Regions from separate parts of the Rhodococcus sp. WMMA185 genome, predicted to be linked through region 1. Evidence: riboswitches for the same ligand, from Rfam matches in the RefSeq annotation. Region 1 holds a riboswitch; the other holds the start of a gene.
The links. Region 1 has a riboswitch for cobalamin ahead of cobN (cobaltochelatase subunit CobN). Riboswitches for the same ligand answer to the same signal wherever they lie in the genome.
Positions count from the first base shown of each region.

Region 2: it holds a riboswitch for cobalamin, as region 1 does, so the genes downstream of both, BFN03_RS15550 (CbtB domain-containing protein) here and cobN (cobaltochelatase subunit CobN) in region 1, are expected to answer to the same signal.

Region 1 covers NZ_CP017014.1:1,864,398-1,875,073, reverse strand. The annotation lists gene BFN03_RS08255 (cobalt-precorrin-6A reductase) at 1-121, shown strand, start outside; gene BFN03_RS08250 (hypothetical protein) at 208-549, shown strand; gene BFN03_RS08240 (cupin domain-containing protein) at 1,060-1,494, opposite strand; gene BFN03_RS08235 (hypothetical protein) at 1,699-2,118, shown strand; gene BFN03_RS08230 (hypothetical protein) at 2,131-2,550, shown strand; gene mdlC (benzoylformate decarboxylase) at 2,638-4,224, opposite strand; gene BFN03_RS08220 (precorrin-2 C(20)-methyltransferase) at 4,367-5,869, opposite strand; gene BFN03_RS08215 (precorrin-8X methylmutase) at 5,866-6,492, opposite strand; gene cobG (precorrin-3B synthase) at 6,518-7,651, opposite strand; cobalamin riboswitch at 7,648-7,800, shown strand; gene cobN (cobaltochelatase subunit CobN) at 7,858-10,676, shown strand, end outside.
Region 2 covers NZ_CP017014.1:3,450,665-3,461,340, forward strand. The annotation lists gene BFN03_RS15535 (coagulation factor 5/8 type domain-containing protein) at 1-674, opposite strand, end outside; gene BFN03_RS15540 (alpha/beta fold hydrolase) at 1,066-1,821, opposite strand; gene BFN03_RS15545 (antibiotic biosynthesis monooxygenase family protein) at 1,854-2,168, shown strand; cobalamin riboswitch at 2,221-2,352, shown strand; gene BFN03_RS15550 (CbtB domain-containing protein) at 2,376-2,570, shown strand; gene BFN03_RS15555 (CbtA family protein) at 2,561-3,355, shown strand; gene BFN03_RS15560 (ROK family transcriptional regulator) at 3,376-4,656, opposite strand; gene BFN03_RS15565 (glycoside hydrolase family 1 protein) at 4,944-6,221, shown strand; gene BFN03_RS15570 (MFS transporter) at 6,238-7,572, shown strand; gene BFN03_RS15575 (DUF5996 family protein) at 7,581-8,525, opposite strand; gene BFN03_RS15580 (DsbA family oxidoreductase) at 8,631-9,296, opposite strand; gene BFN03_RS15585 (OsmC family protein) at 9,384-9,821, opposite strand; gene BFN03_RS15590 (helix-turn-helix transcriptional regulator) at 9,861-10,676, opposite strand, start outside.

The sequences.
Region 1 (10,676 bases):
TGCACTGGGAATTCCCGTGGTCATGGTTCGCCGTCCACCGCTACCATCGGGTGTCCCCACTGTGGACGATGTAGCGGGAGCCCTTGCGTGGATTGGCTCGCGCGCCCACGTGCCCGAATAGCCTTCGACCCGAAGTCGTGCTGGGAGTTCACCTACTTCAACGGACTCAAGGCAGTGGGCCGTGAGATGTGTTCGTAGCCTGTCGTCGTGCGCATCCTGAATAGTCTTCATGCTTGGGCTTGGTTCTGCATGATCGTCAGCGTCACAGCGCTTGTCGCTGCGGTTGCTGGCGGTGACGCAAACTACCTATGGCTTTCCGCGCTCTCCGCTGCGCTGAGTGGGCTTTCCTGGTGGATCATCACCCGGAAAGCCCACCTGACGCGGTCTGGTGCGGGAGGACTCGGTGTGGTCCTGGCTGGAGCGATCGTCGCTTTTACCCCGTTCATCGAGATGGGCAGGAACCTTGGGGTTTTTATGATGTTGGTGGGCGTGGTCGTGTTCGCCAATGGCTATCAACGTTCGCTGAACGGGGGATCGCGAGACGCCTGACTGTACTTCCTCGACCGGCGTGTATCGAAGCCTTGCGCCCAGTGACGGGTAGGCGTGGCGTGCTGTGTCTGTCCGCCGGATCCGGCGGGGTAGCAATGGTTTTGGGTAGCGGCGGGCTGACAGTGGTTGTATCGACCCGAACAGGCGATAGATCCGGAGTACCCGAGCATTCAGCGAGTTCTCAGGCAGCGATGGACGGGCGTTGTTGGGATCGGGCTGGCCCTTGCACATAGCGCGCAGTCCAGCGCGGTGGCGAGGTCGAGCTTGGTGGGGCCATGACTTTGGCGCTGGCCTTGCCGCCCTTGCTTCCGCGGGGGGGGGGCTTGACGTGCACGGTAGGTGTCCTCGTTGAAATTGTCCCAGATCCACTTGCCGATGGAGTGGGCGGTGACGGGGATCTCGACGAAGGGCAGGGGGTCGGCGAACTGGGCGTTGATGGCGTGGCAGTGCTGGAGCACCAGGATTAGCCACTGGCCGAGGGTGCCGTCGACGGGCGCAGTGTGGCCTCAATCAGCATCGTGGGTCGGAAGCATTCTCGGACAGAGGGTCTCCCTCCGGTTGTACGTAGAGCGCGAGGAGGACGAGGGGGGCCGTGCCGAGGTTGGCGCCCATATGGACTTGGTTACTTCCGTGGCCCTCTGCGACGGTCTGACCCTTCGTCGTCGTGACGATCGTGCAGTCCTGGAGAGTTCGGGTGAGTGTTCCTGATTCGACGTACGCGTACACGGGACCGTCGTGGTAGTGCCAGCCCGTTGTGCCGCCCGGTGCGATCGCGATGCGCCGCAGGGTCAGCACCGTGGCCTCCGAAGTGCCGACGGCGGGAACCGTGGTTTCGAGGAGTGTCTGCGCGCTCACACCCGATGACGGCGTGGCACCGGCAGGGAAGGCGGGTAGAACCGCCGCAGCGGCACAGGTCAACGTGGCCAGAATCGGTTTCGAAATCATGTGACAACCCCTACTCGGCGGTACGACAGATTTCTACCAGCTGGTAGCGGACTTGCAGGGCAGTTCGCCGACCTGAGTATCGATCCGAAATCGACTTGTGACCATTGGAAAGTACCCGCCCGGACCGCGGTTTCACGGCCCGCGCGTACGACTTTCGGTTACAGTCGAACAGAGTTTGAGCTCAGCCAGCAAGGTGGATCGCATATGAACGTGATGAAGAAGTCGGCAGCTTCAGTTCTGGTGGCCGCAACCGTGACGCTCGGAGCGGGGACAGCTCATGCCGACCCGATGGCGGCAGATCCCGGCATTCCGGCGCCCCCACCACCGGCTCCCGCCATGCCCATGCCCGACCTCTTCGGTCCTCCTCCGTCGCCGGAGAAGCAGGCCGCACTCGAGAACATGCTCAACGAACTCGGAATGGGTTGGGCCAACGGTGGGGCAGCCGGAACGGCGATCGGCGCGCTCATCGGCCTCGGCGTCGGGTGCGTGTCGATGTTCCCCGGTAGCCTCGCGGGCTGCATTATCGGTTCACCGCTCGGGGCAGTCACCGGCGCCGTCGTCGGGATCGGGCAGGGGAACCCCAATGCGCAGCAGGCGATCGACGAGTATCTCAACACTCCTTAAGGCGGGTCGCGTATGAACGTGATGAAGAAGTCGGCAGCTTCAGTTCTGGTGGCCGCAACCGTGACGCTCGGAGCGGGGACAGCTCATGCCGACCCGATGGCGGCAGATCCCGGCATTCCGGCGCCCCCACCACCGGCTCCCGCCATGCCCATGCCCGACCTCTTCGGTCCTCCTCCGTCGCCGGAGAAGCAGGCCGCGCTCGACAACATGCTCAACGAACTCGGAATGGGTTGGGCCAACGGTGGGGCAGCCGGAACGGCGATCGGCGCGCTCATCGGCCTCGGTGTCGGGTGTGTGTCGATATTCCCCAATTTCGTCGCGGGCTGCATCGTTGGCACGCCTATCGGCGCAGTCACCGGCGCTGTCATCGGTATCGCACAGGGGAACCCCAATGCGCAGCAGGCAATTGAGGAGTACCTCAACACCCCATAAGCTGCATCAACGATGTGTGGCCGTTCGGAGACGCAAATCCTTGTCGCAAATCCTTGTCAAGGGTCGGTGCCGAACCGACACGAGCCACTACTCGGGTTCGGTGACGGCGGTCTCGACTTCGATCACAGCAGGATGATTGCCCGCCAGCGCCTCCTTGAGAGCGCTTACGAAATCGCTTGATGTTCGAACCGAGGTCGCCGCGACACCGTACCCGGACGCGATGGCGGCGAAGTCGATTCCGGGGACGTCCAACCCGGGGGCCTTGTCGGCATCGAGGATCCGGGCGAACCATCGGAGTGCCCCGTACGTTCCGTTCTTCAGGATCACGATGATTACCGGGATGTCGTATCGGGCGGCGGTCCACAGGGCGGTGATGCCGTAGTTGGCGGATCCGTCCCCGATCAGGCCGACTACCTGGCGGTCGGGGAGCGCGAGTTGCACCCCGACCGCGGCCGGAAGTCCGAACCCGAGACCGCCGGATGCGGGGAAGTAGAAGGTGTTCGGTCGAGGCAAGTCCATCTGAGACCAGAAGGCCCCGCTCGTCGATGTCGACTCCTTCACGTAGACGACATCGCCGGGCGCGCTCTCGCGCAGCAGCGCGAACAGTTGCTCCGGGTGAATGCCGTCCGGTGACGTTCGGGCAGGCGGTATCTCGGCAAGCGGGGGGAGCGGCGCATCTCGTCCGGGCACCGCATCGGCCAGACGGGCCAGGGCGTCGCGAATGCCAGTGACCCACGCGTCGCCCATCGGTGCCCGCGCGGCCTCGCCAGCATCGCTCGTCAGCTGGATCAACCGCGCACCCTCGGGCAGGTGCTCACCGGGCGCGAACTGGTGGTATCGGAAGACCGGGGCTCCGACGACGAGAATAAGGTCGTGTCCGGTGAGCGCGTAGGCCACTCCCCGAACGGCAGCCGGTAGCACGCCCCGAAAACTGCGGTGGCGGGTAGGGAAGGGGCACCGGGACGGCGATGGTGCGATCCACACCGGAGCGCAGAGGGCGTCCGCGAGGCGCACAGCTTCGTCGTTGGCGCGCTCGGCGTCCACTTCGGGGCCGAGGACGAGGACGGGGTGCTGGGCACGCTCGAGGGCCTCGACGAGGGTGCGGAGTTGATCCGCGCTCAGGGAGTTGGCAGGCGCCGTTGTGCGTTCGGCCAGATGTCGGGTGGAGGAGGGGGCCTCCTGCTCCCAGTCGTCGTACGGCACCGACACGTATACCGGCCCCTTGGCGGGCAGGTTCGCGATGTGAATTGCCTGGCTGATCGTCCTGGGGACGTCTTGTGCACATGCCGGCTCGCTCGACCACTTCACGAGTGGTTTCGGCAGTGTCGGCGCGTCGACGTTGGCCAACATCACTTCCTGGCCGATCGTGGAGCGGACCTGCTGGCCTGCGGTGATGATCAGCGGGGTGTGTGAGTACACCGAGTTGGTGAGCGCACCCATCGCATTGCCTGTGCCCGCCGCCGCGTGCAGGTTTACGAATGCCGCACCGCCCCGCGCCTGCGCATACCCGTCCGCCATGGCGAGCACGGCCCCCTCGTGCAGGCCCAAGATGTAGCGAAAATCGTCGGGTAATCCCGCCAGGAAGGGCAACTCGTTCGACCCCGGATTGCCGAAGATCGTCGTCAGCCCGTGGACCCGCAGCAGGTCGTAGGTTGCCTTGCGCACGTCAGCCATGAGAGTTCTCCGTCCGTTCCACGGTTCGGTGACCTGAGCCCGGCATGGACGCGGGCGCGGTAGTTCCGATGATGTGGCGAGAGTCGGAGGAGAACAAGGCGCCGTGTTCGGTTTCCTCGCTGACCGACGGGCGCAGCCGTAGTCAGCCTGGGTATCGGCGAGGAGTGAAGACCCTTCTTCCATGTTCGCCCTCGACCACTGTGGTCTTGGACGAGCCGACGATCAGCAGGCATCGCATGTCGATCTCGGCCGGGTCGAGGTCGGCGAGTCGCACGACCCGCACCGACTCCTGGGGGCCGCCCACGTCGCGACCGATGACCACCGGAGTGTCGGGGGATCGGTGTTCGAGCACGAGGTCGCGCATCGCCCCGACCTGCCAGGTGCGCGATTTCGAGGCGGGGTTGTAGACAGCAAAGGCCATATCGGCGCCCGCGACCGCGGAGATGCGCCGCGCCACGACGTCCCAGGGCTTGAGTCTGTCGGACAAAGACAGAACCGCGTAGTCGTGTCCGAGCGGGGCACCGACGCGACTGGCCACGGCGTTCGCGGCGGTCATTGCGGGCAGGACGCGCACCGGAACGTCGCGCCACTGATCCTCGTCCGCCACCTCGAGGACCGCGGCCGCCATCGCGAACACGCCCGGGTCTCCGGACGACACCACGGCAACACGGGCCCCGTTCTTCGCCAGGTCGAGCGCCATCGCCGCGCGTTCGGCCTCGACCCTGTTGTCACTGCGGTGGCGGCGCTGCCCCGGACGTTCCGGCACCCGGTCTATGTACGGGCCGTATCCGACGATGTCGGTGGCCAACGACAATTCGTGCTGCACCTCGGGTGTCGTCCACGACAAATCGCCGGGGCCGAGCCCCACGACGACCAGCTCCCCACCGGGGGCTGCGTCGTCGGGCCGGGCATTCGACGGACTGGGAACGATGGCGATCGAGAAGTAGGGGACGTCGCTGTCGGAGACATCGTCGGCTTGGTCGATCCGCTCACGGGCGGTGCTGGCCCGCTCGACATACCAGGTTTCGTCGATCCGTCCGGAGTCCCTCAACGCCTTCCGGACGGTCGGATACGTGCGCCCGAGCTTGAGGATCGCGGCAGCGTCCGTCTCGCGTAGCCGCCGCGTCAACTCGCCCTCCGGCAGGGTGCCGGGCAGAACGGTGAGAATCTCCTCGCCCTCGACGAGCGGGGTTCCCAACGCGGCGGAGGCGGCGCTGATCGACGTGATACCGGGAATCACCTCGGCCTCGAACCGCTGCGACAGACGCTTGTGCATGTGCATGTAGGAGCTGTAGAAGAGCGGATCTCCGGCTGCGAGAAGCGCCACGGTGCGGCCGGCCTCGAGGTGGGCCGCGAGTCGCTCCGAGGACTCCTCGTAGAACTCGTCGATCGCGCCTTGATACCCACCGGGATGGTCGACGGTTTCGGTGGTGACGGGGTAGACGAGATGCTCCTCGATCTGACCTTCACGCAGGTACGGCTCCGCGACGGCCCGAGAGATGCTCTTGCCGTGGCGGGCGCTGTGGAAGGCGACGACGTCGGCCTCGCCGATGATCCGTGCGGCCTTGACCGTCACCAGCTCCGGGTCGCCCGGCCCGATGCCGACGCCCCACAGCTTCCCGGGCCTGTGCGCCTCGGAGTTCATTCTGCTTCACTCGCAATCGCGTTCAGGGCCGCTGCCGTGATGGCGCTGCCACCGCGCCGACCGCGTACCACCAGGTAGTCGAGCCCGCTGGGGTGCTCGATCAGCGCCTCCTTGGACTCCGCGGCACCGATGAAGCCGACCGGACCGCCCACGACCGCGGCGGGCCGGGGCGCACCCGATTCGATCATGTCCAACAGGTAGAACAGCGCGGTCGGTGCGTTGCCGATGGCGACGACGGCGCCCTCGAGCTTGTCGCGCCACAACTCGAGAGCGGCGGCGGAACGGGTGTTGCCGATTCGCTCCGCCAGTGCGGCGACGCGGGGGTCACGTAGCGTGCACAGCACCTCGTTGTCTGCGGGCAAACGCTTTCGCGTCACCCCGGCTGCCACCATCTGCGCGTCGCACAGGATGGGTGCGCCACCGGCGAGTGCCGTGCGGGCGGCCTTGACGACACCGGGGGTGAACGCGACATCGCCCGTAAGATCGACCTGGCCGCTGGCGTGGATCATCCGGACCACGGCCTGCGAGACGTCCGCTGGGAAGTTGCTCAGATCCGCCTCGGCGCGGATCGTCGCGAAGGACTGGCGGTAGATCTCCGCGCCGTCTCGGATGTACTCGGTCATTCGGGTCACGATAGAGGTGCGCCGCTCACGGCCTGTCCACCCGGTAGCCGGTCGCGGTCGCAATGACGTCGATCACCTCACCGCGGGGACGCCCGCAGCGCCGCTCGCATCCCGACCAGTGCCGGTGCTCTCCGTCGACGAGTTCACCCGCCTCGACGGCCTCTCGCGCGTCGGCGCGCACGTCGGCATGTGCCTTGTCGCATCCCGGCTGCCCGGTGCAGGCGCTGACGTCCAGCCAGGGCGAGTTCTCGTCGAAGATCAGGCCCATCGGGGCCAGGACGCGCACCACCTGCTCGGCGGACCATTCGTCGAGGTCGCACAGCAGCAATGACTTCCACGGGGTGACGATCACCGGCCTGTCGATCGCGGCGAGGAACTGCGCCATCCTTTCATCGAGGATTCCGAACGCGAGACCACCGCCGAGCAAGACTCCCCCGTCCGGCTGGTCGAGCCACCCGATCGGTGCCCGATGTTCGGTAAACCCGATGACCGGGTCGGCGGTGGATACGAGGCCGAGCGCCGCGAGCGTGCGTTCCACCGCATCGGTGATCTCGGACAGTCGCCACTGCTGATCGCGAAGTTCCAGGAAGACGCGAGCCGCGTTCAAGAGCACGGTCACCGCCTCCGTCAGCGCGATTCGGGCGCCGCTGTCACGACCGGCGAGAACCAGGGCGGCCTCGGTCTCGCTGACCGCGTGAATGCCGAAGTCACCACCGAGCGCAGAGACGTCACCGCGTCCGTCGTCGAGGGTGAAGACGGTGCGGCCCGGCAGTTCCGCCAGGGCGGGGTCGGCACACAGCTCCCGGTCGAGTTGGTCGACCACCCCGCGCAGATCCGTGAGGCCGCCGAGGCGCCCGGTCAGCGGCGAGGCGAGGATATTGCGGACGCGTTCGTGAGTCTCCGAGGGCAACAGTCCCGCGCCGCCGAGGCGGCGGGCCAACTCCCGCGGATCGCTGACAGCCCGCAGTTGCACGTTGCCGCGCGAGGTCAGTTCGATCTCGCCGTTGCCGAGGTCGCGCGCCGACTCCGCGAGTGCCTGGACCTGGGCGGGAGTCAAGACGCCGCCGGGAAGCCGGACGCGGGCGAGTGCCCCGTCGGCGGCCTGGTGGACCTGGAACGCGCCGGGGCAGGCATCGGGACGGGAACGGGAGTCGACCATGGTCCCAGGCTACGGGTGGCGCCCGGTAGCATCACGAGCACTTGCGGCTCCAGGAGAGGAAACCGGCGGAAATCCGGTGCGGTCGCGCCACTGTGAGCTCGCCGAACCCGGCGGGCGAGCCAGACCCTCGCCTGCCGCCCGATCCAGACCCACGGCTTACGTGGAACCACCGCCACGGGGCGCGACACCCCAGGAAGGCCCCACCTGTGATCCTGCTGCTCTCCACCTCCGACACCGACCTGCTCAGCGCGCGCGCCAGCGGCGCGGACTATCGATGGGCGAACCCGGCACGACTGCTCGTCGAGGAGGATCTGCCGGGACTGCTCGAGGGCGCCGATCTCGTGGTCGTGCGCATCCTCGGTGGACGGCGGGCATGGGAGGAGGGCCTCGCCGCGGTTCTGGCCGCCGGGTTGCCCGTGGTCGTGGTCGGTGGCGAGCACGCCCCCGACGCCGAGTTGATGGAGTGCTCGACGGTTGCCGCCGGGGTCGCTGCCGAGGCGCACAATTACCTCGCCGAGGGCGGCGCCGACAACCTCGCGCAATTGCACCACTTCCTGTCGGACACGGTGCTGCTCACCGGTCACGGGTTCGAGGCGCCGGTTCGCCTGCCCAGCTGGGGGATAGCACCGTTCGCCCCGAACCAATCCGACGGCGACCGCCCCACGGTCGCGGTCCTGTACTACCGGGCCCAGCACCTGGCGGGAAACACCCGCTACATCGAGGCGCTGTGTGAGGCCGTCGAGGCCGCCGGTGCACATCCGCTGCCGATCTACTGCGCCTCGCTGCGCACCGCCGAACCCGAGTTGCTGCAGACCCTGCGCCGCGCCGACGCACTGGTGGTCACCGTCCTCGCAGCCGGAGGAACGAAACCGGCCGGGGTCTCGGCCGGAGGTGACGACGAGTCCTGGGACGTCGCCGCCCTCGCCGCACTCGACGTACCGATCCTGCAGGGCCTGTGCCTGACCAGCAGTCGCGAATCGTGGGAGTCCAACGACGACGGACTGTCCCCGCTCGACGTGGCGACCCAGGTCGCGGTACCCGAATTCGACGGCCGGCTGATCACGGTGCCGTTCTCGTTCAAGGAGATCGACGCCGACGGCCTCTCCACCTATGTTCCCGACGCCGAACGCGCGGCCCGGGTGGCGGGCATCGCGGTCCGGCACGCCCGACTGCGCCGCATCCCCGCATCGGAACGGCGGATTGTGCTGATGCTGTCGGCGTATCCCACCAAGCACGCCCGCATCGGCAACGCGGTTGGTCTCGACACCCCCGCCAGCACGATTCGGCTGCTCACCGAGATGCGCGCGGCCGGATACGACCTGGGGCCCGAAGACGGGCCGGACGCCGTGCCCGGACTGGCTGCGCAGGACGGGGATGCGCTGATTCATGCCCTGATCGCCGCTGGCGGTCAGGACCCGGACTGGTTGACCGCGGAGCAACTCGAGGGCAATCCGATCCGTATCTCCGCCGCCCGCTACCGCGAGTGGTTCGCGGCGCTGCCCGCGGATCTGCGCGAGGGCGTCGAGGAGCACTGGGGCCCGGCGCCCGGCGAGCTGTATGTCGACCGGTCCCAGGATCCGGACGGTGAAATCGTCATCGCGGCAATGCAGTTCGGCAACCTTGTGCTCATGGTGCAACCGCCACGTGGATTCGGTGAGAACCCGGTCGCGATCTACCACGACCCGGACCTTCCGCCGAGTCACCACTACCTCGCCGCCTACCGCTGGATCGCCGCAAGCGCGACGGCCGGCGGTTTCGGGGCGGATGCGCTCGTCCATCTCGGCAAGCACGGAAACCTCGAATGGTTGCCGGGCAAGACGCTCGGCATGTCCGCGTCGTGCGGAACCGATGCCGCGCTCGGCGACCTGCCGTTGATCTATCCGTTCCTTGTCAACGATCCCGGAGAGGGCACCCAAGCAAAGCGGCGTGCCCACGCGACCCTGGTCGACCACTTGATCCCGCCGATGGCCCGCGCCGAGAGCTACGGCGACATCGCTCGGCTCGAACAACTCCTCGACGAGCACGCGAACATCTCCGCCCTGGATCCGTCGAAGTTGCCGGCGATTCGTCAGCAGATCTGGACATTGATGCGGGCCGCCAAGATGGACCACGATCTCGGTCTCGACGAACGCCCCGACGAAGACGTGTTCGACGACATGCTTCTGCACGTCGACGGCTGGCTGTGCGAAATCAAGGACGTCCAGATCCGCGACGGCCTCCACGTCCTCGGCCGGGCGCCCCGCGACGGCGCCGAGGTCGAACTTGTTCTCGCCATGTTGCGGGCCCGGCAGATGTGGGGAGGCGAGCAGACCGTTCCGGGGCTGCGGGAGGCGCTCGGCCTCAGCGAAGACGGCGACGAATCCCGTACCCGGGTAGACGATATCGAGAAGCAGGCGCAGGCGCTGGTGGAGCGCATGCACGACGCGGGGTGGCGGCCCGACGCCGCGGACACCCTCACCGATGACACCACGGTCGCTCAGATACTCCGCTTCGCGGCCACCGAGGTGGTGCCGAGGCTGCGCGAAACCGACAGCGAGATCGGCCAGGTGCTGCACGCGCTCGACGGCGGGTTCATCGCCGCGGGACCCAGTGGTTCACCGCTGCGCGGGCTGATCAACGTGCTCCCGACGGGCCGCAACTTCTATTCGGTCGACCCCAAAGCGGTGCCGTCGCGGCTGGCCTGGGAAACCGGCCAGGCCATGGCTGAATCACTGCTGGACCGGTACAAGTCGGACCACGGCGGTTGGCCGCGGTCGGTGGGCCTGTCGGTGTGGGGCACCTCCGCCATGCGGACCTCCGGTGACGATATCGCCGAGGTTTTCGCGCTCCTCGGTGTGCGGCCGGTGTGGGACGAGGCCAGCCGCCGGGTGACGAACCTCGAGGTGATCGGCCTCGACGAACTGGCGCGTCCGCGCATCGACGTCACGGTCCGCATCAGCGGCTTCTTCCGTGATGCCTTCCCGCACGTACTGGCGTTGCTCGACGACGCCGTCCGGTTGGTGGCCGCCCTCGACGAGCCTGCGGA
Region 2 (10,676 bases), 1.6 Mb from region 1:
GCCGGTGCATTGACCGAGCCGAGGAAGGTCATGTTCCAGACCGCACCATCCCAGCTGCCCACCTCGCTGTTGCGGGTCATCCACTGCTGCTGCGAGCCGGACTCCACCCGACCGTCGATCTTGGTGTCGGCGAACAGACCGCCACTGGCCCAGCCGCCGCCCTCGTGTAGCAGGAGGTTGCCTCGCAGGTGCATGCGGCGGTACGGGGCTGCCTGCGCGGACGCCCAGAGGTCGGTGCCGCTCGCCGGATTGACCGAGAGGTTCTCCGCGCCACGCCAGAAGTTCTGCGTGGCATTGAAGTCGAACCAGTCGGCGTCGGTGTGAACCGCACCGTTGATGGTCACGTCGTCCGGGGACAGGCCGAGACCCGCAACCTGCGTGTAGAAGCCGACGTTGGCATCGGCGTCATAGGTGCCGGGCTTGAAGAGCACGGCTTGGCGCTCCGATCCGAACTGGTTGGTCTGCTGCTGCTGGAAGATCTCATCGAGTCGGTTCTGGATGGAGTCGGACGACATGGACGGATCGAACACGGTGACGTTCGGGCCGAAGTCGGGGGTGTCCGGCGGCGCCGCCAGGGCCTGAGGGGCGGTCAGCGTGACGGCGGACAGACTCCAGGCCAGTAACGCGGCCAGGGTGAGCGACACGCCGCGGGACGGCGTTCGGAGGGTTTTCATGAATAGCTCCTGTGCCGCGCGGGGCACGGCGCCTAGGGGTTGCATGCCGAATTGGATAGCGGCATGCGATACGGGGACTGGAAGAATGGCCCGCCGGGCGCGCGCCCCAGCGTGTCAGCGACTGAAAAGGTCAAAGCGGCCTTTTCGATACGCAAAGAAGTTATGCTTCCGTGACATTCCCGTCAAGGGGTGTTTTTGGTAAATCTCCGGCGCGCCCGAAAACCAACCGGTTCGAGAACTCGATGGTCCTATGCGCATCCCTGTTGCGGGCGGTTTGCGGACATACCGCACCGATTCCGCTGACGGCCAAGATTATTGGGTGACCATCAGGTTGCCTGCATAGTTGCCGATTGTCACCGGCCGCATTGTCGACGGCCGCATTGTCGACGACTCAACCGAGACCATCGAGGAACTCTTCGACCGCCTTCCGGTACTGCTCGGGTTGGTCGTCATGGACGAGGTGTCCTGCCTGCTCGATCCGGACGTAGTGGGCGCCAGGATGCCGCTGCGCCATCACCCGCATCTGACCGTCCGGGGTGATCGTGAACTCACCCTCGATCAGCAGGGATGGAACAGTCACCGACGCCCACTGATCCCAGAAGTGCCTGCCGCCCCACTCCTGCGAGATGTCACGAAACGTGTCGAGATCCCCGTGGAGGTACCAGCCATCAGCACGACGCTCGAACGAGTCCAAAAAGTACTGTCCCGCAATCGGTCCGAAGAATTCGAAGAGGTCTTCCGGTTCCTTGAAGGGCTGCGGCCAACTTGCGATCATGGCCGCCCAGTCGTCGGCGGTGCGGCCACGAAAGTCGGGTGCCATGTCTTCGAGCACCAGGGCCGCGACCTTCTCCGGGAACTCGGCGGCCAGGCACCAGGCGTGCAGGGCGCCCATCGAGTGGCCGATCACCACCCACGGCTCGGTGAACGGATCGAGCGCAGAAGCGAGGTCGCCGACAAATGCTTCGGTGGTCAGCATCGCTGGTGCCGGCCGACCGTGACCGGCGGCGTCGAAGGTGAAGACATGACCTCGCTCGCGCAGCCACGGAATTTGCCGGCGCCAGGTTCGAGCGCTTCCCATCAAGCCGTGCAGCAGCAGAATCGGCTGCCCCGCCCCACCCTCGTCGTGTAATGCACTTTCACCCACCACCCCTCAGACGCTAGCTGAGTACACTCGCCCACATGGCAGTGGTGAAGATCAACGCGATCGAAATTCCCGAGGGCGCAGGCCCCGAACTCGAGAAGCGGTTCGCCGCGAGCCCGCGGTCGGTGAAGGACTCTCCAGGCTTCCTGGGCTTCCAACTCCTCCGGCCGGTCAAAGGCGAGAACCGATACTTCGTGGTCACGCAGTGGGAGAGCGACGAGGCCTTCGAGGCGTGGCGCTCCGGACCGGCCAGGCAAGAGCACGCAGGTGAGCGCAAGAAGCCGGTCTCGTCCGGCGCGTCGCTTCTCGAGTTCGAGGTCGTTATGGACGTCGAGGCAGCGAACAAGGGCTGACAGCCGGGGCAGAGCTGCGGAGATTGACACAGCGGCCTGCCGAATGCAAAAGTTCGCAGGACAAAGCGATGGTTCGGCAGGAATCCGGTGCAATTCCGGAGCGGTCGCGCCACTGTGAATCGAAGTAGTTCCTCAGCGGGGCTTTTCGACAGCCAGATATTGCAGCCATCGCATGGACCGAGGGGACGCGAAATCCCAGGAGGAACCATGGCACTCGCCTACACACCAGGCACGTCGGTCGATACGACTCGTCTTGCCGTCATCTCATTCGCGATTGTTCTTTTCGCGATGCTCGCCCTCTACCTCGTGGGCTTCGACCAGGGCGCAATCTCGCGCAGCGGCATGTTCATGCACGAATTGATGCATGACGGTCGCCACCTCCTGGGTCTCCCATGCCACTGACAGATTCCCTCGCGAAACTCGTCATCCGTGGTCTGCTGGCAGGCCTGATCGCAGGCCTGCTGGCGGGCGGCGTCGCATTTGTTCTCGGCGAACCTCACATCGAGGCAGCCATTGCAATCGAAGAGTCACAGGGTGCAACCGATGTGGCGGGCCACTCGCACGGCGGCGATCAGGCCGGTGCGGCGACGGGGCACTCCCACTCTGACGGAGAGGCACTCGTCAGCCGTGACGGACAACGCTTCGGCCTGTTCTTGGCCACCTCCCTAGCCGGCATGGCCCTCGGCGCGATCTTCGCGGTCGTCGCGCACTACACGCGCAGGGTAATCCCCTTGCCAGGTCCGCTTTTCGCGATGACGCTGGCAGCGTTCGGTTGGCTGGCAATCGAGGCGGTGCCGTTCTTCAAGTACCCTGCCAACCCGCCGGCCGTCGGGGACCCCGACACCGTGACGCAGCGGACGTGGCTGTGGCTGGCCTCGGTCGTGCTCGGCCTACTCGCGGTAGTTGCGGCCGCCCTCGTGACTAGGGCTGTCGCGGCTCACGCGTTTCGGACTGTGCGGCTCGCCGCGCCCCTGATCACCTTCCTCGCCGTGGTGACGATCGGATACCTAATCCTTCCGACCGTCAACGAAGTGGGCGACGACTTCCCGGCAGCGCTGCTGTGGGAATTCCGTCTCTCTTCGCTTGCCACACAGGCAACGTTGTGGTTGGGGCTCGGACTTGTCTTCGCATTTCTGACCGAACGTGCTGCCAAGTCGAAGGAACCGGCAACCGCAGCGGCAACCTGACGGCCCCACTGCTCCAAAGATCAGGTGGCGCGTTCGGCTGCCCGGTGGATGAGATCCGCCAGGCCGACGGGTGATCCGTGTTCACTCCACAGGCCGAGACGACTTGGAGAAAGCAGTTCGTCGACGACCATGTACGCGGCACCCGTCAGGCCCGCCGAGTTCCCCAGGGTTGAGATCGCGAATTGAATCTCGCTGACCGCGCTCGGAAGTGAGCGCCCCCGGACGGTGGTTCGGAAGGCGGTCATGTACGGGTCGTCGATGCTGACCAGCCCGGCATCGAACAGGATCAGTGAGGGATTGAGTCCACTGACCAGGACTGACACCACCGAGCCGAGGGTGCGTCCGGCGCGGGTGAGGATATCGGTGCTCACCGGGTCGCCGGCTGCGGCAGCAGTGAATACCTCGGGAGCGCCGATGGCACGGCCTTGGGACGAAATGGCAGCGAGGATGGCGCTTTCTCCCGTGGTCGCGGCGAGTTGTCCGAACTCGCCTACCGCGCGGGCGCCGGAAACTTGGGTGAGACACCCGGTGTGCCCGCACCAGCATCGCTCGGCGACGTCCTCCGAGACCAACACGTGCCCGAACTCGCCGGCGGAACCTTGCGAACCGCGCTGCAACGTTCCCGACGAAATCACGGCGCCACCGATGCCTCCACCGACCTTGACGAAGAGGACGTCATCGAGCCCGCGGGCCTGTCCCTCGCGCAGTTCGCCCAAGGCCATCAGATTCGCATCGTTGTCGACCCACACCGGGAGGTCGTAACGGGCGACGAACCGATCACGAACTGGGTAGTCGGTCCACTCCGGGACGGACAGCGCACCAATCGGACGGCCGCTCGAAATCTCGACCGGGCCCGGGATTGCGATACCGATACCGTAGATGGACGGGCTGTCGGCAGATCTGTCCGCAATCAGGGAGTCGAAGATCGACTCGATACGGCCAAGGGTCACATCCGGACCTGAGCGCGGGTCCAACTCAGCTCGTATCTCGCTCACAACGGTTCCTGCCAGATCGGTCAAGCCGACGGAAATACTCGTCTCAGCGATTTCAGCGACGAGGATGTGAGCGCCATCTGCGCGGAACCTCACTTCGCGAGGCGCCCTGCCGCCGGTGGAGCGTCCGACTTCGCCTTCCTCCGCGAAGCCCGCGCGGATCAGTTCCTCGAGTCGTTGGGTGACCACCTTCCTCGTCAAGCCGGTGCGCTCAACCAGTTCGGTACGTGTCATCCGGCCGGTAGATCGCAGCAGACTCAGAACCGGAAACGCGGTGCCCGCGGGCACTAGACCGGAGTGTCGCGTCATGGCGCTCCCTTTTTCCGCAGACGACAGGTCGCCCAAAACCATCCGGTCTCACCCAATAGGCAGTTCCCGGCCGCAACGATCTTACGAGATCAGAGGTAGAAAATATTCTCATTTGGGACATATCGTTTCCAATTGGATCAAATTAATACCCTACGGTATTGCTTACGTCCTGAAAGTATGTAAGTTCGGTGATACACGACTCGCCCGACAGGTTCGTCAGTGCACACAACAGGAGCGGACAGCTACGGCGGCCCGATTCTGTGGCCGCTTTCAGTGAGGAGATCCCCGTGGCTGCGATCACCGGCCTCGACCGCCCGGAAGACTCCACACCGAAGCCCGCTTCCAACGCCCCTGACTTCCCGTCCGACTTCCTGTGGGGCTGCGCGACCGCCGCACACCAGGTCGAGGGGGGAAACATCAATAACGACTGGTGGGCGTTCGAGCACAACCCGTCCACCGCGGCCCGCGAATCCTCGGGCGACGGAATCGATCAGTTCCATCGCTACGCCGAAGATTTCGCCCTCCTGAAGGCCCTGCGCCACAACACCCATCGTCTGTCACTCGAGTGGTCCCGGATCGAACCGGCTCCAGGCGAATTCAGCCAATCCGCAATTGCGCACTACCGGCGAGTGCTCACCGAACTGGCCGACGCCGGACTTGTCGGATTCGTGACTCTGCACCACTTCACCCTCCCCGCCTGGTTCGCCGAGCGCGGGAGTTGGCTGGCGCCCGACGCCATCGACACATTCGAGCGCTACTGCCGACTCGTGACAACGGAGTTGGGCGACTTGATGCCGTATGTGTGCACGATCAACGAACCCCAAATGATCGCCCTGCACGGCTATCTCGAGGGCTACCATCCTCCCGGGGTGACGAATCCGATCTTGTGGCGGCGGGTCGGACGTGTGCTCCTCGAAGCCCACGAGGCCGCCGTTCGCGCGGTCCACGAGTGCGCACCCGGCGCCAAGGCCGGCCTCGCCGTCCAACTCCCGCTACTAGTTCCCGCGCGGTCCGACGACACGACGCGCGCATTCTGCGCGGCCATGCGCGCCGAAATCGTCGACCTCTACCTCGACGGCCTCAGCGGTGCGGACAGAGGTGATTGGCTCGGCGTGCAGTACTACCGCAAGCAGTGGGTCGACACGGCCTCCCCGACCCTGTTCGCGCCACCTCCTGCCGGAACCCAGGTCAGCCAGATGGGCTGGGCGGTGTTCCCCGAGGGGCTGCGGCTCATGCTGCACCGCGCCGCCGAAACCGGACTTCCCCTGTACGTCACCGAGAATGGCATCGCCACCGACGACGACGCAGAGCGGATCGACTACATCGAATCCCACCTCTACGCCGTCGCCCAGGCCCGCCGTGAGGGCATCGACGTCCGCGGCTATATCCACTGGTCCGCCTTCGACAATTTCGAATGGTCCGAGGGTTACGGCCCGAAATTCGGAATCATCGCCGTAGACCGGGAAAACGGCTTCGCTCGCACCCCCAAGCCCAGCGCCTATGCCTTCGCTCGCGTCGCCGCGAGTGGCCGCATCACAGACTTGCGTCACACACACTCTTACTGACTGCAGGACATCCGTTATGCCCACCAGCCCCGAGACAAAGCTCGGAAACCCGGATGCTGTAGCAACTGACGTCAAGGCGTCGAAACGCGCTCTCGTCGCCGGCGCAATCGGGAATTTCGTCGAGTGGTACGACTTCGTGCTCTACGGCGCGTCCGCCCCAATCCTCGCCCGTGTCTTCTTCTCCAACGACGACCCACACGCCGCCCTGCTGGCCACGTTCGCCACCTTCGGCATCGCCTTCGTCGCCCGACCCTTCGGTGCCGTCATCCTCGGCAACCTCGGTGACCGAATCGGACGTCGTAATGTACTCGCCGGCGTCGTTCTGACGATGTCAGTCGGAACAGCCCTGATCGCCGCGCTACCCACCTACGCCCAGATCGGCCTCATCGCCCCGCTTCTGCTGCTAGTCATCCGCATCGTGCAGGGTTTCACCGCCGGCGGCGAATTCGGCGGATCCGCCGCATTCATCGTCGAGTACGCTCCACCGGGAAAGCGGGGTCAATACGGATCCTGGCAGACCGCCACGGTCGGGCTCGGATCGGCGACCGCCACCGCAGTGGTGCTGGTGTTCACCGCGGTCCTCCCGCAGGAACAACTCGACTCGTGGGGTTGGCGGATCCCTTTCATGGTCGCTTTCCCCCTGGGTGTGGTCGGCCTAATCATGCGAATGAAGCTCGAGGACACCCCCGACTACCAGCGGGTCAAGGATCTCCAGCAGGAGTTCGAAGTCAAGCCCGCCGTCCCCGTCCTCGAAGCCATCCGACACCACGGGCGCATGGTTCTACTGGGCGCGGCAATCGTCACCGGCGGCACGGTCAGCACCTACGTCTTCCACAATTACATCCCGGCATTCCTCAATACCGACCTGAGTATCGACCTGGACGTGGCACTCGGTGGAAACCTGATCGGCCTCGTCGTCTACTCAGCGGCCACCCTGCTGTGGGGACGCCTGTCGGACACGTACGGGCGCAAGCCGTTCATCATCGGCGGCAGCGTTGCCCTGCTGGTTCTGATCTACCCGATCGTCCTGATCGACCAAATCGGGACACTGCCCGCCATCGCACTCGGCCAGTCCCTCTTCGGGATCTGCGCCGCGGCCATCATGGGCCTGGTACCCACCCTACTGGCGGAGTTCTTCCCGACAACCGTTCGTATGAGCGGACTGTCCATCGCCTACACGCTCGCCAACGCACTCTTCGGCGGCACCGCACCCTTCGTGGTGCTCTGGCTCGTCGGCCTCACGGGAAACCCGCTCGTCGTGGTCTACTACTGCGGCGCGGCGATGCTGTTCACGCTCGTCGGCGCGTTCGTCATTCGAGAGACCTTCGACAAACCACTCCGCGAGGTCTGACCGAACCCTCAGCTACGAAGATGGTCCCATCGAGTCGGATCAGCTTCGAGGGCAGCCCTGTCCCACTTCCCTCTTTCCGCCGCCGCCTCGTATGTGCTGTGCAGGAATCTCAGAAGCGCCGCATCGGGATCGTCCGCGGTGCGGACGGCCTCATACGGCAGCAGGAACTGTCCGAAATCCTTGCTGTAGAACGCCGCTTCGGGTCCGACCGGGTAGTCGGCGAAACCCTCCGGTTCGGGGTAAGCGTACGCATAGAACATGCCTTCGCCGTCTCCGCCGGGCCAGAACCCGCAGCTACTGAGCTCATGTGAGTAGCCCTCGACCATCACCCAGGCCCCGACGTTTGGAGCTCCACCGGGGTGAGCCGGCGCGGTGCGGCCGGAAAATCGCGTGCACGCCAAATCCATCCCGCCCCAGAAGAAGTGCACGGGGCTCACCTTGCCGATGAAGTGCGCGCGGAACTCGTGGATCACTCGGTCCGCTTGCACGAGCTGGCGCCAGAACAGATGCGCCGACTCACCGTCGTACGCGCTGTGCTCGGTGTCCTGCGCGAACGGGATCGCAGTCTCCACTTCGGTGGGCTCTGCCCGGATATCGGTGATCAAGCCCAGTTCGGACAGGGTGTCGGTGACCTCGACATAAAATTGCGCCACCGACTTCGGTTCGAGGGCAACCTTTCCGATTGAGCCGCTACTGGCACGGATGACCAGCTGATGGTCGTGGAAGTCGAATTCGATGTCGAAACAATCCGTGCCGTACGGGATGGTCGACGTCGCGAGACCACGCGGGCTCACGTACAGCGGCACCTGCCACCAGTGATTGATCATGGGCGCGTGGGCCATGCGGATCTTCCCGACAATCTGTGCCCACATGTGCAATGTTTCCCGCGTCGGCGTCCAATCGTCCACCTTCAACACGGGCCATGGTTCTCGGGGCCTTCTCTGCTCGCGCACAAATGCCTCCTGACGAAGACGGTGTCATCCCAATGTGCGCTGTAGTCGGGGAGTTTGGCAAGGGGGTAGGTCGTGAAACCCTACCCCCTCGAGGATGCCTGCCGATCAGCCCACGGGTGCTTCGATCGCTTGATTCAGGAACTGCAGGAAGACGTCCTTCTGCTGCGCACCGGACACTGCAACGCGACGGCCCGCGACGAAGAACGGCACCCCCGACACCCCAAGTTGCCGGGCGGCGTTGAGATCCGCACGAACCGCGTCCGCGCCCGCGTCGGATTCGAGCCACTCCCGCACGGTGTCGGCGTCGAGTCCGACTCGGGACGCGATCTTCACCAGTTCCGCCCGATCGTCGATCGCCACTCCATCGCTGAAATGCGCACGGAACAGGGCGTCCATGAGTGCGTCGCGGCTCTCGCCCGCAAGGTGGATCAGCCGGTGGGCGTCGAAGGTGTTGGCCGCGATCGCGGTGTCGAAGTCGAATTTCAGACCTTCGTCGGCGCCCAGGCCCGCTACATGACCGAACATCTGACGTACCTGCGGGGCAGAAATCCCCTTGCTTTCCATCAGAAACTGAAGTTCACTGCGCCGAGCCCCCACCGGTGAATCCGGGTCCAGCTGGTACGAGCGCCACACGACATTGACCCGGTCACGGCCGTCGAACTCCGCCAAGGCGGACAGGAAGCGATGTTTGCCGATGTAGCACCACGGGCAGGCCACATCGGACCAGATCTCTATTTCGACGGTGTTCTCGGGGTGGGCATTTTGCTCAATCGTCACAGCAGTAGTTAAACAGATCAGTATGTCGTTCTGTTCCGCGAGCAGCGGATGCGGCCCGCGGCCTGCTCGGCCCGTCGAGATTCAGGATTCGAGCGCCGCATCCAGACTGATGTCCACGCCGGTGAGGGCCTTGCTGACCGGGCAGCTCTCCTTGGCTGCCTGAGCCGCCTTGGCGAAGCCGTCGGCATCGAGCCCTTCCACCTCGCCCCGAACCGTCAACTTGATGCCCGTGAGCTTGAAGCCCGGGTTGTCAGGGCCCAATGACACGTCGGCTTTCACCTCGAGGCTCTGAGGGGTTCCGCCGGCCTCCGCAATGAGCGCAGACAGTTGCATGGCGAAGCAGGAGGAATGTGCTGCCGCGATCAACTCCTCGGGACTGGTGGTACCGGCGGCATCTTCGGCCGCTCTCTTGGGGAACGAGACGTCGAATGTCGCGGCACCCGAACTCGTGAGTTCGACTTGCCCACTTCCCTGTTCGAGTGATCCGTTCCACGCGGTGCGTGCGGTCCGTGTCGGCATGCCAGGTCCTCTCGGGGTTGTTGAGGTTACGTCTCGAACCTACTCGTACCGATCGACCATCCGCAGCGCCCGAGATCGCAGTAGGTCCCGCAGACCTTCCGGTGCCAACACTTCGGCGTCGTCACCCATCGCCCACAACACGGCGCAGGCGTGCGCGTCGTCGCCGAATACGATCTCGAGGCGCAGCCATCCACACTCGGCCGGTGACTCTGAGAGGACGTCGAACGCGCGCCCGACAAGATCGTCTCGACGTTCCGCCGGCACGAGAACGACTGCCACCACCAGCCCGTTCCGCGTCCGGAACGAAGCACGAGCCCGCTCCCAGATTGCGCCCAGGTCGATCTCGGCCGGCCGCACTGCCGGTTCGTCGAGTTCGCTTATTTCCTCGATCCGCTCCACCCTATAGATTCGCTCCTTGCCCGCATCCGTGGCCACGAGGTACCACCGCCCGGACGCGTGAATGAGGCCGAGAGGGTCGATGGTTCGCCACACGGCGTCGTTGCCCTGGGACGCGTACAGGATGCCGAGCCGCCGGCACAGGAACACCGCCTGCTGGACTCGCCCTAGATGCGGGTCGATTCGTTTCGGGCCGGTATGCCAACTGCCGTGGGTGACCAAGACTCGCTCGGCCACCGTCGTCGCAGCCTCGCGGTGCCCGTCCGGCATAGCCGCCATCACCTTTCGCATCGCGGACGCGAATGCCGTGGCCATTCCGAGCGATTCCGACGTCGCGGCCGAACCGGCCGCCAAGAGGGCCTTGGCCTCGTCTACGGTCAGGCCGGTGAGGTCAGTGGTGAATCCGGGCAACAACTCGAAGCCTCCATCGCGGCCTCGTTCGGCATAGACCGGGAAGCC